2 linked regions of the Rhodopseudomonas palustris genome follow. The protein of the gene in region 2 interacts with the protein of the main gene of each other region in a pairwise test. Links are inferred from orthologs where the notes say so. Each region holds a gene or a part of one and is shown on either strand. Other genes may lie near its edges. The genes, in order: SR870_RS18505 and SR870_RS16755.

Region 1 (4,768 bases), 390 kb from region 2 along the record:
GGGGTCCCGGCTTGCGCCAGGACCCCTCGACGGCTCGGACAGTGCCGGGTATCTGCCCGAACCGTAGTTCTGGGCGCGGCATCTCTGGAGGAAAGACGCCGCGCCCTCGGGAGAACTTACATGTTGTAAGCGCGCTCGGTGTGCTCGACGACGTCGAGGCCTTCGCGCTCGACTTCGACCGGCGCACGCAGGCCGACGATGACGTCGACGACCTTGAACAGGATCGCCGAGCCGATGCCGGACAGCAGGATGGTGGTGCCGACGCCCCAGCACTGCGCGATCATCTGGGTTCCGAGGTCGTATTCGGCAACCGCGCCAGCGACGTAGTCGTACACGCCGGTGCCGCCGAGCGCCGGGTTCACCAGGATGCCGGTGCCGAGCGCGCCGATGATGCCGCCGACGCCGTGGATGCCGAACACGTCGAGCGAGTCGTCATAGCCGAGCGCGTTCTTCACCACGGTGCAGAAGAACAGGCAGACCACGCCGGCGACGATGCCGAGCACGATCGCGCCCATCGGGCCGACGAAGCCCGCCGCGGGGGTGACCGCGACCAGACCCGCGACTGCACCGGACAATGCGCCGAGCAGCGAGGGGTGACCCTTGAAGATCCATTCCGCGAACATCCAGCTCATCGCCGCCGCCGCCGTCGCGACGAAGGTGTTGACCATGGCGAGGCCGGCGACGCCGCTGGCTTCGAGGTTCGAGCCGACGTTGAAACCGAACCAGCCGACCCAGAGCAATGCTGCGCCGATCATGGTCATGGTCAGCGAGTGCGGAGCCATCAGCTCCTTGCCGTAGCCGGTGCGCTTGCCGATCAGCAGGGCGCCGACCAGGCCGGCGATGCCGGCGTTGATGTGCACCACGGTGCCGCCCGCGAAGTCGAGCGCGCCCTTCTTGAAGATGAAGCCCGCATCCGCATTGATCTCGTCGAGCTTGGCCTGCGCGGCCGCCTTGGCGGCATCGTCAGTGGCTGCGGCGAGCGCCTTGGCGGCGTCGGTGATCATATCCGGGCCCGGCCAGTACCAGACCATGTGGGCCATCGGGAAGTAGATCAGCGTCACCCACAGCGGCACGAACAGTGCGACCGCGGCGAAGCGCGTGCGTTCGGCGAAGGCGCCGACGATCAGCGCCGGCGTGATCGCCGCGAAGGTCATCTGGAAGCAGATGTAGATCAGCTCAGACACGTTGGCATCGACGCTGAACGACGCGACCTTGGAGTCGGGGGTGACGCCGGCGAGGAACGCCTTGGAGAAGCCGCCGATGAAGTCGGAGCCGCCGGTGAAAGCCAGGCTGTAGCCGTAGACCGCCCAGATCACGATCACGATCGAGAAGGTGTAGAACACCTGCGCCAGCACCGAGAGCATGTTCTTGGAGCGGACCAGGCCGCCGTAGAACAGCGCCAGGCCGGGGATGGTCATCAGTACGACCAAAACCGTGGCGGTCATCATCCAGGCGTTGTCGCCCTTGTTGACCGTGGGCTCGGCGTAGGCGGCAGTCGCGGCGAACAGGCCGGCTGCCAGGGCGGCCAGTCCCGCGCCGTAGGGACGTTTGAACGTCATTTGTCGTCTCCTGAGTGGAAGAAAGTTGGGTGAGCGGGAAATCTTAGAGAGCTGCTGCGTCGGCTTCGCCGGTGCGGATGCGCACAGCGTGGTCGAGGCCGATGACGAAGATCTTGCCGTCGCCGATTTGGCCGGTCTTGGCGGCGCTGGTGATCGCCTCGATGGTCTTCTCGACCTGATCGGTGGCGATCGCGACCTCGATCTTGATCTTGGGCAGGAAGCTCACCGCGTATTCGGCGCCGCGATAGATTTCCGTGTGGCCCTTCTGGCGGCCATATCCCTTGACTTCCGTCACCGTCAAACCGTGAACGCCAATGGCGGTCAGGGCATCACGGACTTCTTCCAGTTTGAATGGCTTGATGATCGCCATAACAATTTTCATAGGTCCTATCCCCGCTAGGGCCCGGCCAAAATGGCCGGGACATGAACTCGACTGAAAATCCCCACGCGGAGAGCATCACTACGCGGGCACAGCCACGCCCCCTAGAATCAAATGCCGTGCCAGTCGGCCGACACGCTGGAATCGTTCATGAAATCGAAACTCTGACGGCCGATCGCACCGCAACACCGGCTGTGCCATTCCGTCGCGCTCATTGCTTGGGCAGCCATGAGCAAAATTTAGGCATGACAGCGTCCCGACACAATCGTGCCCAGCCGACGGGCAGTCCGTGCGGTAGAATATTATGGCAGGTGGCTATTCAAGCGCCGCGCCATGCTCCGAACTGCCGAGACGCGCCATTCGGCGTCGCCCGCCGCGTCGCGCCGCGGGCGCCGGCGGCCGGCTCAGAGCGCGTCGGAATCGGTCTCGCCGGTGCGGATCCGCAGCGCGTGCTCGATCGGCGTGACGAAGATCTTGCCGTCGCCGATCTGGCCGGTGCGGGCGCCGCGGGTGATGACCTCGACGGCCTTGTCGGCGAGCGCCGAATCGACCGCGATCTCGATCCGCAGCTTGGGCAGGAAGTTCACGATGTATTCGGCGCCGCGATAGATCTCGGTGTGGCCGCGCTGCCGGCCGTAGCCCTTGACCTCGGTCACGGTCATGCCGTGCACGCCGATCTCGGTCAGCGCCTGGCGGACCTCGTCGAGCTTGAAGGGTTTGATGATGGCGACGACGAGTTTCATGCAGGGCCCCAATTCTTCACGCAAGCGTCCGGCTCCGCGCAGCGCGGTGCTTTTGTTCTTTATATGCCGGGATTATCGGCAGCGCGCGCAGAAAATAAGCGGATTGACTGGCCGAGGCAGCGGCATCCGCCGAACCCGTCCCAACCACCTCCGTCATCGCCCGCGCAGGCGGGCGACCCAGTATCCCAGGGCGTTTCAGTTCAACCGCGCTCTCGGATATTGGGTCCCCCGCTTTCGCGGGGGATGACGGCTGAAGATGCGGCGGCGCCTTGGATGTGCGCAGCCTCCCGAGGACCCGGCCCGCGGGTGCTCACCCCTTCGGCGTCTCGCGCCGCTGCCGGACCGAGCCTTCCTGGGCGACCGAGGCGACCAGGGTGCCGTCGGCCTTGTAGATCATGCCGCGGGTCAGGCCGCGGCCGCCCTGGGCGGACGGGGAATCTTGGGCGTAGAGCAGCCATTCGTCGGCGCGGAACGGGCGGTGAAACCACATCGCGTGATCGAGGCTGGCCGGCATCATCCGCTTGTCGAACAGGGTGCGGCCGTAGCGCGCCATCACCGCGTCGAGCAGCGAGAAGTCCGACGCATAGGCCAGCGCGCACATATGCAGCGCCGGGTCGTCGGGCAGCTTGGCGGCGGTGCGGATCCAGACATGGATGCGGCCGTCCTCGATCTTCTCGCCGAAATAGCGCTTCAGCTCGACCGGGCGCAGCTCGATCGGCCGGTCGCTCTCGTAGTAGCGCTTGATGAAGTCCGGCATCTCCTTGAAGAACGGCTGCTTGGAGATCTCCTCCGCGGTCAGCGCCTCCGGCGGCGGCACGTCCGGCATCCTGTCCTGATGGTCGAACGCGGTCTCCTCGTCGTCGTGGAACGACATCATCAGCGAGAAGATCGCGTTGCCGTGCTGGATCGCGGTGACGCGGCGGGTGGTGTAGCTCTTGCCGTCGCGCAGCCGCTCGACCTCGTAGATGATCGGCACCGCCGGGTCGCCCGGCAGGATGAAGTAGCAATGCATCGAATGCGGCAGCCGGCCCTCGACGGTGCGGCAGCCGGCGACCATCGCCTGGCCGATCACCTGGCCGCCGAACACCCGCTGCCAGCTCGTCTGTGGGCTGGTGCCGCGGAACAGGTTCACCTCGAGCGGCTCGAGATCGAGGATCGAGATCAGGTCGATCAGGCTGTTGGACACCGGCAAGCGCTCCCCTGGGTGGCGGCGGCGTGATTTCCCACCGCCGTCGATGTCTGGTAGACCGGGCCGGTCGAAGCCTCGGCTGTTTCAGCCTGTTTCGCCCAGCTCCTTGATGGGCGCAAGAACACAGACAGGCGACTCTGGCACACGAGTGAGAAAAATGACGGTACAGCGAAGCATTGTCATCGGTGGCGGCGCGTTCGCCGGTCTGGCGCTGGCGCTGGCGCTGCGCCAGGGGCTCGGCCCCGAGGTCCCGATCGTTGTCGCCGACCCGGCGCTGGCGATGCGGCCGTCGCGCGATCCGCGCGCCACCGCGATCGTCGCCGCCTGCCGCCGGCTGTTCGAGGCGCTCGGCGTCTGGGACGAGGTGGCGCCGACCGCGCAGCCGATCATCGACATGGTGGTGACGGATTCGGCGCTGGAGGACGCGACCCGGCCGGTGTTCCTGACGTTTGCCGGCGAGGTGCAGCCCGGCGAGCCGTTCGCCCATATGGTCGAGAACAAATATCTCAATGAAGCGCTGGCCAGCCGCGCCGAAGCCGCCGGCGTCGAGCTGCGCGCCACGCCGGTGACATCGTACCAAGCGGGCGACGACGCGACCCGCGTGACGCTCGGCGACGGCAGCGTGATAGAGGCGAGCCTGCTGGTCGCCGCCGACGGCGCCAAGTCGAAGCTGCGCGAGCGCGCCGGCATTGCCACCTATGGCTGGGACTACGACCAGTCCGGCATCGTCGTCACGGTGGAGCACGAGCGCGACCACAATGGCTGCGCCGAGGAGCACTTCCTGCCCGCGGGGCCGTTCGCGATCCTGCCGCTGACCGGCAAGCGCTCGTCGCTGGTGTGGACCGAGAGCCGCGCCGATGCGGCCAAGATCGTGGCGCTGTCCGCCAAGGAGTTTCAG
Region 2 (11,378 bases):
ACTCGAATTCGATCTGCTGTTCACCGATGTGAGGCTGTCGGGCGGCATCGACGGCCGGCAGCTCGCCGAGACGCTGCGCAAGCACAGACCCCATCTCAAGGTGCTGCTCACGTCCGGCTACAAGGCCGGCACGCCGAGGCAGCCGGGCGGCCCCGAGGACGGGGTTCTGATGCTGGAGAAGCCCTATCGCCGCGCCGAACTGGCGCGGATGCTGCGGCTCGCGCTCGACGGCGAGGCCGCCGCGCAGGCGAGCGACGGCGAGGTCCGCTTGCGCGGCAGGTAGTCGTCGCGTCAGGCTTTCGCCGGGGCGAAGCGGTGGGTCAGCCTGAACCCGTCGCGGATGTTGAGGCCGAGCAAGGTCAGGTTGACCGCTCCCGCCACGAGTTCGATCGCCTGCACCACGGCGAAGCTCTGATCGAACAGCCCGGCGTCGGCGCGCTGCTGCAGAAAGAACGCGCAGGGCACCAGCACGGCGATGCCGTTGATGGCGATGATCGGCATGCGTCTGCGTTTGCTCGCGACGTCGGGGTGCTGCGACCGGCCGCCGAGCCTGAAGCCGCTGGCGCCGGCGAGCGCGATCGACGGCACCAGCAGCAGCAGGCCCCACAGGATCGCGCGCTTGACGGCCGCGATCCCTTCCGGATCGCCGCCGAGTTCGACGGCGACGGTCGACAGCCAGAAGCAGAGGATGGTGAGAAAGGCGATGATCCCGGCGACCGGGTGAAGCGTCCTGATCATTCTGAACTCCCGTTCTCGGTGTGAAGCTCGAGCCGGCCCCGCAGGGCCGCGAGGTTGTCGGTGGTCTTGCGCAGTTCGCGGGCGGCGAGCCCCGACGCCATCGCGTCGGCGACCGGCCGCCACAATTCGGTGGCGCGCGCGAACACGCGCTGGCCGCGCGGCGTCATCACCACCAGCCGGGCGCGCTTGTGCGCCGGGTTGGGGGCGAAGTCGACCAGGCCGGCTTCGGCCAGTTCGTCGACGATGCGCTGCACCGACTGGCGGGCGAGGCCCATATTGTCGGCGAGCCGGGCGACCGGAAACGTGCCGCCGCCGTGCGCGATCGATCCCAGCACCTGCCAGCGCGCGCTGCTGAGGCCGAGCGGCTTCACCAGCGCGTCGCCGAACCGGATCAAGGCGCCGTTGAGCCGGAACACTTCCAGCACCAGCGCATTGGCGGGATGGTCGAACGGTGCCTGGGGCTCGTCTTTCATGACAGCATACTGCCATATGGACAGGATGCTGTCAAATTGCTTCGGTTCGCGACCCCCGCGTATCGGCCTTGTGGGCTCGAGAGATCGGGTCAGACGCCGCTGAACTTTGGAGTTCCGTTGGAACCGCCGCACTACACCTTCGATCGCGACAGGCTGACGGCTCTTTCCCGGTTCGCCATTCTCGACACGCCCCCCGAGCGCGGCTTCGACGACATCGTCGAACTGGCGGCGCTGATCTGCGAAACGCCCGTGGCCCTGGTCAGCCTGGTGTCCGAGGATCGTCAGTGGTTCAAGGCGCGGATCGGGTTCGACGCCTGCCAGACCGACCTGAACAGTTCGGTATGCGCCCACGCGCTGATCGAACCCGATCTTCTCGTGGTTCCCGATCTGACGCGCGACGCGCGCACCCGGAACAATCCGCTGGTCACGGGCGATCCGTTCATCCGGTTCTACGCGGGCGCGCCGCTGCGCACGGCGGGGGGCCACGTGCTGGGCAGCCTGTGCGCGATCGATACCAGGATCCGGCCGGGCGGCCTCACCGACGCGCAAGCGATTGCCCTGCGGACCCTCGCGCGCCAGGTCGTGGCGCAGCTCGAATTACGCCTCGCCGTCGCGCAACGCGATGCGCTGCTCGCCGAGCAGAAGGCCGCGGAGATCCGCCGCAACGGCCTGCTCGAGATCGGCGACCGGCTGCGCGACGCCACCACGATCGGCGAGGTGACGCGCGCCGCCGCCAAGGTCGCCGGCGAAACGCTTCAGGTCGCGCGCGCCGCGTTCGGCCGGTTCGACGAAGGCGACGAGGTCGTCGAAATCGAACCGGACTGGACCGCGGAGGGCGTGGTGTCCGCGGCCGGACGGCACCGGCTCGCCGACTATGGCGACAATCTGCTGGCCGGCGTGCTGAGCGGGCAGCCGCTGGTGATCACCGACGTCACCACCGATCCCGCCACCGCGGGGCATATCGAGCCGCTGCTCGCGCTCGACATCCGGTCGCTGGTCAACATGCCGGTGATCGAACACGGCCGCACCGTGGCGATGCTGATCGTCCACGCCAGGCAGCCGCGGGCCTGGGCGCCGGAAGTGCTGGCCTATCTCGGCAACATCGCCGACCGGATCGAGACCGCCGTCGCCCGGCTGCGCGCCGAGGCGCAGCAGCGCCTGCTGAACGACGAACTCAGCCATCGCATGAAGAACACCATGGCGCTGGTGCAGGCGATCGCGTCGCAGACGTTGAAGAACGTCCCCGACAAGGCGCCCGTCAAGGCGTTTTCCGACCGGCTGCTCGCGCTCAGCATGGCCCACGACGTGTTGCTGCAGCAGGACTGGCGCTCCGCCCCGGTGCGCAGCATCGTCGAGACGGCGATCCGCATCTTCGACGATGTCGGCCGGTTCGACGTCTCGGGGGGCAGCGTCCCGCTGGGATCGCGGTCGGCGCTTTCGCTTGCGCTGCTGCTGCACGAGCTGACCACCAACGCCGCGAAATACGGCGCGCTGGCCAACGACAGCGGGCGCGTGCAGATTGCCTGGACGATCGAAGACGCGGACGGCGAAGCCGAGCTTCGGCTGCGGTGGCGTGAATCCGGCGGCCCTGCCGTCGCTCCGCCGTCGCGCCAGGGTTTCGGCTCGCGACTGCTGAAGATGGGGCTGGCGGGCACCGGCGGCGCGCAGCTTCATTATCATCCGGCGGGCGTCGAGGCGGAATTCAGTGTTTCGCTCGCCGAATTGCAGACCTAGCCGGGGCAGGACCAATGGTGGATCGAGAAACCGTCGTACTGGTCGTCGAGGACGAGCCCGTTCTGCGCATGAACGTGGTCGACCTCGTCGAAGATGCCGGCTTCGTCGCCGTCGAGGCGGCGAACGCCACGCAGGCCCTCGGCGTGCTCGAAAGCCGCTCCGACATCGGCATCATCCTGAGCGACATCGACATGCCGCCCGGCATCGACGGCACGGCGCTGGCCGCCATCGTCCACGATCGATGGCCACCGATCGCGATCATTCTGGTGTCCGGGCACGCCGCCGCCGAAGACGTCCGGATTCCGGGCGGCGGCGAGTTCTTCAGCAAGCCCTATCGAGGGGCCGACATCGTCGACGCGCTGAACCGGCTGGCGGCTTGACGCCGCCGCCGGCGTGCCGATCGGCGGGCGGCGATCACCGGGCGGAGGGCTGCGCCGCGGGGGGCTTGTCGAAGTAATTCACCGCGACCTTGAGCTGCGCGTCCTCGGGCTTGCCGATCAGGTCGGCGCGGATCGGCGCCGAATAGGCGGCCTTGTTCACGTCCTTGGCCGGCATGTCGGTCTGCGGCTTGGCGGCTGCGCCCGGGCGCTTGTCGAACTGGCCGGGATTGGCGATCGCGCCGCTCAGCGCGCTCTCCCGCACCAGCGGCCCGCCGCTGATCTGCTGATCCTTGGGCGCCTCCTCGATCACATCGGGGGTGATGCCGTCGTCCTGAATCGAGCGGCCCGAGGGGGTGTAGTACAGCGCCGTGGTGAGACGGACCGCGCCGTGGCCCTTGATCGGGATCACGGTCTGCACCGACCCTTTGCCGAAGCTCTGCGTGCCGATCACCGTGGCGCGCTTGCGATCCTGCAGCGCGCCGGCAACGATCTCGGAGGCCGAGGCCGAGGCGCCGTTGATCAGCACGACGACCGGGACACCCGGCAGCATGTCGCCCTTGGCCGGCGCATTGAAGACGTGCTGATCGTTCGCCTCGCGGCCGCGGATGCTGACCACGGCGCCGCCGTTGAGCAGATTGCCGGAGACATCGACCGCCGCGGTGAGGAGGCCGCCGGGATCGTTGCGGAGATCGATCACGAGCCCCTTCAGTCCGGTGCCGGCGGCGTCGGTCTTCAGCCTGGTCAGCGCGGACTTGAAGCCCTCGGACGTATCGTTGCCGAACTGGCTGATGCGCACATAGCCGATGCGGTCCGGCTTGAGTTCGGATTTGACCGAGGCGACGCGGATGATCTCACGCGTCAGCGACACGTCGAACGGCTCCTCCTTGCCGCGCAGGATGGTGATGGTCACCTTCGAGCCCGGCTCGCCGCGCAGCATGTCGACGACCTTGCGCAGGCTCATCCCCTGGGTGCTCGTGGCGCCGACCTTGATGATCATGTCGCCGGGCTCGAGGCGGGCCCGCGCCGCCGGGGTGTCGTCGATCGGCGAGACGATGCTCGGGACGCCGCCTTGTGCGGTGATCTGCATGCCGAGACCGCCGAACTGGCCCGACATGTCGGTCTGCATCTGCTTGAACTCGTCTTCGTCCATGTAGTCCGAATGCGGATCGAGGCGATTGAGCATGCCCTTGAGCGCGTCCTTGGTGAGCGCATCCTGGCCTACGGGATGCACATAGGCGCGATTGACGAGCTGGATGACGCCCGCGAGCAGCCCGAGGTCCGGCGTGGTCTTGTCCTCGCGCTGCAAAGCGAGGGCGGACACGATCGGAACCGCGACGATGGAGACGGCGGCGACGACGCGGATGACGAGCGGGCGAGCCTTGATCATGGGGCGGACTCTTCTGACGTTGGAAGTCGGACGCGGATGACGGTCCGACTGATTGAATAACTGATGATTGGATGATGGCGACGGATGTATGGCGCTGATCGTCGGAGGCGGTGCCTGCGCGTGCCCGGTGCGCGGCGATACTTCGGCTCGGCTTCGCTCCTTGGGGAACTTTGACCCGACCGCCGGCCGCGGCGATAAGTTCCCCGATGGTTTCGCGGCGGACGGCCGCCCGTCCGGGGCCGTGCGGGCCGCGTCGCCCTTTCCCGCTATGCCGCCGGCTGCTGCTCGGCGTCGCCATTGGCGAGCAGGTGGACCAGCGCGCGCTTGATCGCGGCCTGCCGGGTCGGCGCGGTGATCTGGGCGCCGAGCAGATCGGTGACGTAGAACACGTCGCGGGCGCGTTCGCCGAAGGTGGCGACATGGGCCGAGGCGATGTTGAGGTTCAGCTTCGAGATCGCGGTGGTGAGCTGATACAGCAGGCCGGGGCGGTCGAGGCCCGAGACCTCGATCACGGTGTAGCGGTCCGACCAGTTGTTGTTGATCGAGACTTCGGGCTCGACCACGAAGGCGCGCAGCTTGGTCCTGCCGCTGGTGGCGCGGCGGGCGACCGCTTCGGGCAGCCGCAGCTTGCCTTCCAGCACCTCCTCGATCATCTCGCCGATCCGCGTGGCCCTGCGGCCCTCGTCCTCGTCGCGGTCGTATTCGCGGCGGATCGAGATCGTGTCGAGCGCGCGGCCGTCGGTGGTGGTGTAGATCTGGGCGTCGACGATGTTGGCGCCGGCCGACGCGCAGGCGCCGGCGATGACCGACAGCAGCCAGGGATGGTCGACCGCCAGAATGGTCAGTTCGGTGACGCCGCGCGCCTCGTCGAAGCCGACATTGATCGCGAGCTTGTGGCCGGCCTGTTCGGACGCGCGCAGGAAGCGGGCGTGGCGGATTTTTCGCGCCAGCTCGACCTTGAGCCAGTAGGCCGGGTAGTGCCGCGCCACATAGGCGTCGAGCTCGGCCTCCGGCCATTCGGTGAAATTGGCGCGGAATTCGGCCTGCGCGCTGCGGATGCGCTCGGCGCGGTTGACCTCGGAGAAGCCGCCGGTCAGCACCGGCTCGGTCTCGTAGTACAGCGTGCGGATCAACTGCGCCTTCCAGCCGTTCCAGACCCCGGGGCCGACGCCGCGGATGTCGGCGGTGGTGAGGATGGTCAGGAGCTTCATCTGCTCGACCGATTCGACCACGGCGGCGAAATTCTCGATCGTCTTGCGGTCCGACAGATCGCGCGACTGCGCCACCGTCGACATCACCAGATGCTTGTCGATCAGCCAGGCGATCAGTTCGGTGTCGGCGGCGTTGAAGCCGAACCGCGGACACAGCCGCCGCGCCACCTTGGCGCCGGCGGTGGAGTGGTCCTCGGGCTGGCCCTTGGCGATGTCGTGCAGCAGCACCGCGACGTACAGCACCGCGCGATGGTCGGGTCGGATTTTCCGGATGAGGTCGGACGACAGCATGAACTCGTCGTTGCCGCCGCGCTCGATCTCCTGGAGATTGCCGACGCAGCGCAGCAGGTGCTCGTCCACCGTGTAGCTGTGATACATGTTGAACTGCATCATCGAGACGATGCGGCCGAAGGCGCGGATGAAGCGGCCGAGCACGCCGGTCTCGTTCATCCGCCGCAGCACCGGCTCGGCATTGTCCGAGGTCAGGATCTCGATGAACAGCCGGTTGGCCTCGGGATCGTCGCGGAGCTGGGCGTTGATCAGTTGCAGCGAGCGCGTCACCGTCCGCATCGCGTCGGGATGGAAGGCGAGGCTGTTCTTCTGCGCCAGCCGGAAGATCCGGATCAGATTGACCGGGTCGTGCTTGAACACGTCCGGCATCGCGCAATTGATGCGGTTGTTGTCGATGACGAAATCGTCGCTCTCCGGCACCCGGCGGCGCGTCGTGCCGGGCCGCAGCCGCGCCATCATCCGCGACAGCGCCGGCGCCGGCTTGGCCTGCTGGTCCTCGAGCTTGGCGCACAGGATCGCGGTCAGATTGCCGACCTTCTTGGCGATCAGGAAGTAGTGCTTCATGAAGCGCTCGACGTCCTGCATCCCGGGATGCGAGGTGTAGCCGAGCCGCACCCCGATCTCGCGCTGCAGGTCGAACGACAGCCGCTCCTCGGCGCGTCGGGTCAGGAAGTGCAGGTTGCAGCGCACCGACCAGAGGAAATCCTCGCAGCGGCGGAAGGTGCGGAATTCGATCTGGTCGAACACGCCGTGTTCGAGCAGTTCGCTGGTGCCGCGGACGCGGTAGACGTATTTGGCGATCCAGAACAGCGTGTGCAGGTCGCGCAAGCCGCCCTTGCCGTCCTTGACGTTGGGCTCGACCAGATAGCGCGACTGGCCGGAGCGGCGGTGGCGCTCCTCGCGCTCGGCGAGCTTGGCGGTGACGAATTCGGCGGCGGTGCCCTCGACCACCTCCTTGTCGAAGCGGTCGACCAGTTCCTGATACAGCGCCTTGTCGCCGGTCAGGAACCGGGTCTCCAGAATCGCCGTCCGGATCGTCATGTCGGCGCGCGCCTGGCGGATCGATTCATCGACCGAACGGGTGGCGTGGCCGACCTTGAGGCCGATGTCCCACAGGCAATACAGGATCACCTCGGCGACCTGCTCGCCCCAGGCGGTCTGCTTGTAGGGCAGGATGAACAACAGATCGATGTCGGATTCCGGCGCCATCAGCCCGCGGCCGTAGCCGCCGGTGGCGACCACCGACATCCGCTCCGAGCTCGACGGCGTCGGCGAATTGTACAGATACTGCGTCGCCGCCATGAACAGCAGGCGGATGATCTCGTCCTGGACGAAGCACAGCCGCTCGGCGCAGCGCCGGCCGTGGCGGTCGCGCAGCAATTGCGCCTCGGCCTCGGCGCGCGATTTCGCCAGCTCGGCCTTCATCAGCATCGCCAGCGCGGTGCGGAAGCCCTGGCCATTGCCGGCGTGCTGCTCGGCCAGCACCGCGATCTCGGCGGTGATCCGCGGGGTATCGAACCGCTCGTCGGCGGCCGGCCGTTGAGGTGTCACGACTTTGTCCATGCGACTCCGGATATCGGACGCCGCCTGCGCTGTCACGAAATTCCGTGTGAACAGCCACGCCGGCGCCCCCGGCTCGTCGGCCGCTACGCCTTCAGTTCCGGTCGGCGAGGTGACAGCGGGCGAATTCCGGCATTAGATACCAAAAAACAATGAGGGAGAGAACCATGGACGCCGCCACGCTGCGCGCCACCCAGGCGCCGCTCAAGGAGCGCTTCAAGTCCGACCCGGACGCCGCGCTGATCACGCTGACGGCCAAAGGCGCGGTCGACGGCCCGGGCATCGCCTGCCGGCTCGAGACCGGCCGCGGGTTGGCGCAGGCCGGCCTGCATCCGTCGGCCGGCGGCTCCGGGCTCGATCTGTGCTCCGGCGACATGCTGCTGGAGGCGCTGGTGGCCTGTGCGGGGGTGACGCTGAAGACGGTCGCCACCGCGATCGAGTTGCCGCTGACCGATGGCCGCGTCACCGCGGAGGGCGACCTCGACGTGCGCGGCGCGCTCGGCATCGACAAGGACGCGCCGGTCGGCTTCCGCGAAATCCGGCTGCGCTTCGAGGTCGGCACCGACGCGCCGCAGGACAAGCTCGATCTGTTGCTCAGGCTCACCGAGCGCTATTGCGTGGTGTACCAGACCATCAGGAACGGCCCGAAGGTCTCGGTGTCGCTGCAGCGGGTGTGAGCGGGGCGATTGCTCTCGTTCGCTTGTTATGAGACATCGGGGCGCCGCGCGCTCCGCCGGGGAGCCGCGCGAATCCGAAAGCGCTCCGATGTCCAGCTCCGTCTCTCCGCTCGCGCCGACCAACGTTCCCACGCTGCCGGAGCTCGCCGGCGTCCGCCTCGCCACCGCGGCGGCCGGCATCCGCTACAAGAACCGCACCGACGTGCTGCTGGTGGCGCTCGATCCCGGCACCACGGTGGCGGGCGTGTTCACCACCTCGAAATGTCCGTCGGCGCCGGTCGAATGGTGCCGCGACAACCTCAAGGGCGGCACCGCGCGGGTGCTGGTGGTCAATTCCGGCAACGCCAACGCCTTCACCGGCAAGACCGGCCGCAAGGCGACGACGCTGACCGCGTCGATCGCCGCCAAGGCGATCGGCTGCAAGCCGGCCGACGTGTTCCTCGCCTCCACCGGCGTGATCGGCGAACCGCTCGACGCCACCAAATTCGACGGCGTGCTGGGCACGCTCGCCGAGACCGCGCAGCCCGGCGGCTGGCTGGACGCCGCCAAGGCGATCATGACCACCGACACCTTTCCGAAGGTGGCGACCAAGACCGTGAAGCTCGGCAAGGCCAAGGTCACGATCAACGGCATGGCCAAGGGCGCCGGCATGATCGCGCCCGACATGGCGACGATGCTGTCCTTCGTCTTCACCGACGCGCCGCTGTCGGCGTCGTGCCTGCAGGCGCTGCTCAAGGCCGGCGTCGCCGACACCTTCAATGCGGTGACGATCGATGGTGATACCTCGACCTCCGACACGCTGCTGGCGTTCGCCACCGGCGCCGCGGCTAAAAATGGCGCGCCAAAAATTTCGCGGGCGTCCGATCCGCGGCTGACCGCGTTCGTCAAGGCGTTCAACGCGGTGCTGGCCGATCTCGCCGAGCAGGTCGCGCGCGACGGCGAGGGCGCCCGCAAGCTGGTCGAGATCATCGTCGACGGCGCGACCTCCAAGGCCTCGGCGCGAAAAATCGCGCTGTCGATCGCCAATTCGCCGCTGGTGAAGACCGCGATCGCCGGCGAGGACGCCAATTGGGGCCGCGTGGTGATGGCGGTCGGCAAGGCCGGCGAGCCGGCCGATCGCGACAAGCTGTCGATCGCGTTCAACGGCATCCGCGTCGCCAAGGCCGGCGCGCGCGATCCGTCCTATGACGAGAAGGAAGTCTCGGCGGCGATGAAACAGCCGGAAATCCAGATCAAGGTCGGCCTCGGCCTCGGCAAGGGCCGCGACCGCGTGCTGACCTGCGATCTCACCAAGGAATATGTCGCGATCAATGGTGACTATCGGTCGTGATCTGCAATCACAGACTCTCAACGTCATTCCGGGCCCGCGCCAAGAGGCGCGTCCCGGAATGACAAAATCGGTGAAGCTCCTCCTCGTCGTCGCCGTGGCGCTGATCGACGCCGACAATCGCGTGCTGATCGCGCAGCGGCCGAAGCACAAGCAGCTCGGCGGGCTGTGGGAGTTTCCCGGCGGCAAGGTCGATGCCGGCGAGCGGCCGGAGGGCGCGCTGATCCGTGAACTGCAGGAAGAACTCGGCATCACCGTGAAGGAGGCCTGCCTGGCGCCGCTGACATTTGCGAGCCATGCCTATGAGGATTTTCACCTGCTGATGCCGCTGTATGTGTGCCGGCGCTGGGACGGGCAGGTGATGCCGCGCGAGGGCCAGGAACTGGCCTGGGTCCGCGCCAACAAGCTGCGCGACTACCCGATGCCGCCGGCGGATATCCCGCTGATCCCGCCGCTGATCGAACTGCTGATGTAGTTCGCCGGCCAAGGCCGAAGACGTCATGCGCGGGCTTGACCCGCCATCCATCCATCTTCGCAAGATGATGGATCGCCGGGTCGAGCCCGGCAATGACGATGCGCGTGATGCTCCGACTCCGCCAGGATCGGAGATGGTGTGCTCAGCCGGCGGTGTTCTGGATCAGCCGCACATAGAACCGGATCATGTCGGCGTAGTTCTTGATGCTGATCCGTTCGTTGGTGCCGTGGAAGCGCTTCAGGTCTTCGGAGGTGGCGCGCACCGGCGAGAACCGGAGGATGTTGTCGGCCACCGCCGAATAGTGCCGCGAATCGGTGGCGGCGATCATCAGGCCGGGCGCGACGATCACGTCGGGGAAAATCTCGCGGATGGTGCGGTTGAGGGCGACGTAGGACGGGCCCGCGGTGCCGGTCACCGGCGGCGGGTCGAAATTGCCCTCGAAGCCCTGGATTGCGATCCGGTCGTTGGCGACGCTGGTGCGGACGTGATCGGTGACGCTGGCCTGGGTGTCGCCGGGCAGCAGCCGGAAATTGACGCTGGCCTCGGCGATCCCGGGCAGCACATTATCCTTGTCGCCGGCGTTGAACACGGTCAGCGCCGTGGTGGTCCGCACCATCGCCTCGGTGGTGCCGCTCTTGGCGAATTCGCGCAGCAGCAGAGGCTTGAACAACCACAGATTCGACAGCACCACGCGGTTGAAGCCGCGCATTTCCGGCGCCAGCGTGTCGAACATGTCGGCGACCGAGCCGCGCACCCGCATCGGCAGGCGGTTGTCTTCGAGATGCGTCAACGCCGCCGCCAGCATCCCGATCGCGGTGTCGCGCGGCGGCATCGAGGAATGGCCCGGCGTGCCGCGCGCGGTCAGCACCAGCGTCGCGTAACCCTTTTCCGAGACGCCGATCAGTGCGGCCGGCCGGTCGAGGCCCTTCATGATGCCGTCGGTGATCAGCAGGCCCTCGTCGAGCACGAAGTCGAGCCGGACGTTTCGCGCGGCGAGCAGGTCGGCGATCTGCTTGGCGCCGCGCAGGCCGGAGACTTCCTCGTCGTGACCGAAGGCGAAATAGATCGTCCGCTTCGGCCGGAAGCCCTGCTTCGCCATCTGCTCGGCGGCCTCGAGCATGGCGT

The links.
Region 1: the proteins of SR870_RS16755 (region 2) and SR870_RS18505 interact in binary tests that used the Escherichia coli proteins (3 or more experiments, as listed by UniProt). The link is inferred for Rhodopseudomonas palustris from one-to-one orthologs.

Annotation. Positions count from the first base shown.
Region 1 is NZ_CP140155.1:4,102,096-4,106,863, forward strand. Bases 273-3,021 are described here. They hold SR870_RS18505 (P-II family nitrogen regulator), read right to left. Parts: upstream 1,942-3,021; coding sequence 1,603-1,941; downstream 273-1,602. Other genes in these bases: SR870_RS18500 (ammonium transporter), read right to left, coding at 273-1,559; SR870_RS18510 (P-II family nitrogen regulator), read right to left, coding at 2,343-2,681; tesB (acyl-CoA thioesterase II), read right to left, coding at 2,992-3,021. In the rest of the region: more of SR870_RS18500, read right to left, coding at 117-272; more of tesB, read right to left, coding at 3,022-3,867; SR870_RS18520 (ubiquinone biosynthesis hydroxylase), read left to right, coding at 4,028-4,768. UniProt on the Escherichia coli protein: Involved in the regulation of nitrogen metabolism. Regulates the activity of its targets by protein-protein interaction in response to the nitrogen status of the cell.
Region 2 is NZ_CP140155.1:3,707,170-3,718,547, reverse strand. What follows is about bases 4,779-8,134. They hold SR870_RS16755 ([protein-PII] uridylyltransferase), read right to left. Parts: upstream 7,778-8,134; coding sequence 4,979-7,777; downstream 4,779-4,978. Other genes in these bases: SR870_RS16750 (OsmC family protein), read left to right, coding at 7,942-8,134. Outside these bases: SR870_RS16785 (ATP-binding protein), read left to right, coding at 1-283; SR870_RS16780 (hypothetical protein), read right to left, coding at 292-738; SR870_RS16775 (MarR family winged helix-turn-helix transcriptional regulator), read right to left, coding at 735-1,211; SR870_RS16770 (sensor histidine kinase), read left to right, coding at 1,329-2,945; SR870_RS16765 (response regulator), read left to right, coding at 2,960-3,325; SR870_RS16760 (S41 family peptidase), read right to left, coding at 3,360-4,712; more of SR870_RS16750, read left to right, coding at 8,135-8,451; bifunctional glutamate N-acetyltransferase/amino-acid acetyltransferase ArgJ, read left to right, coding at 8,540-9,781; 8-oxo-dGTP diphosphatase MutT, read left to right, coding at 9,840-10,253; SR870_RS16735 (M20 family peptidase), read right to left, coding at 10,396-11,378.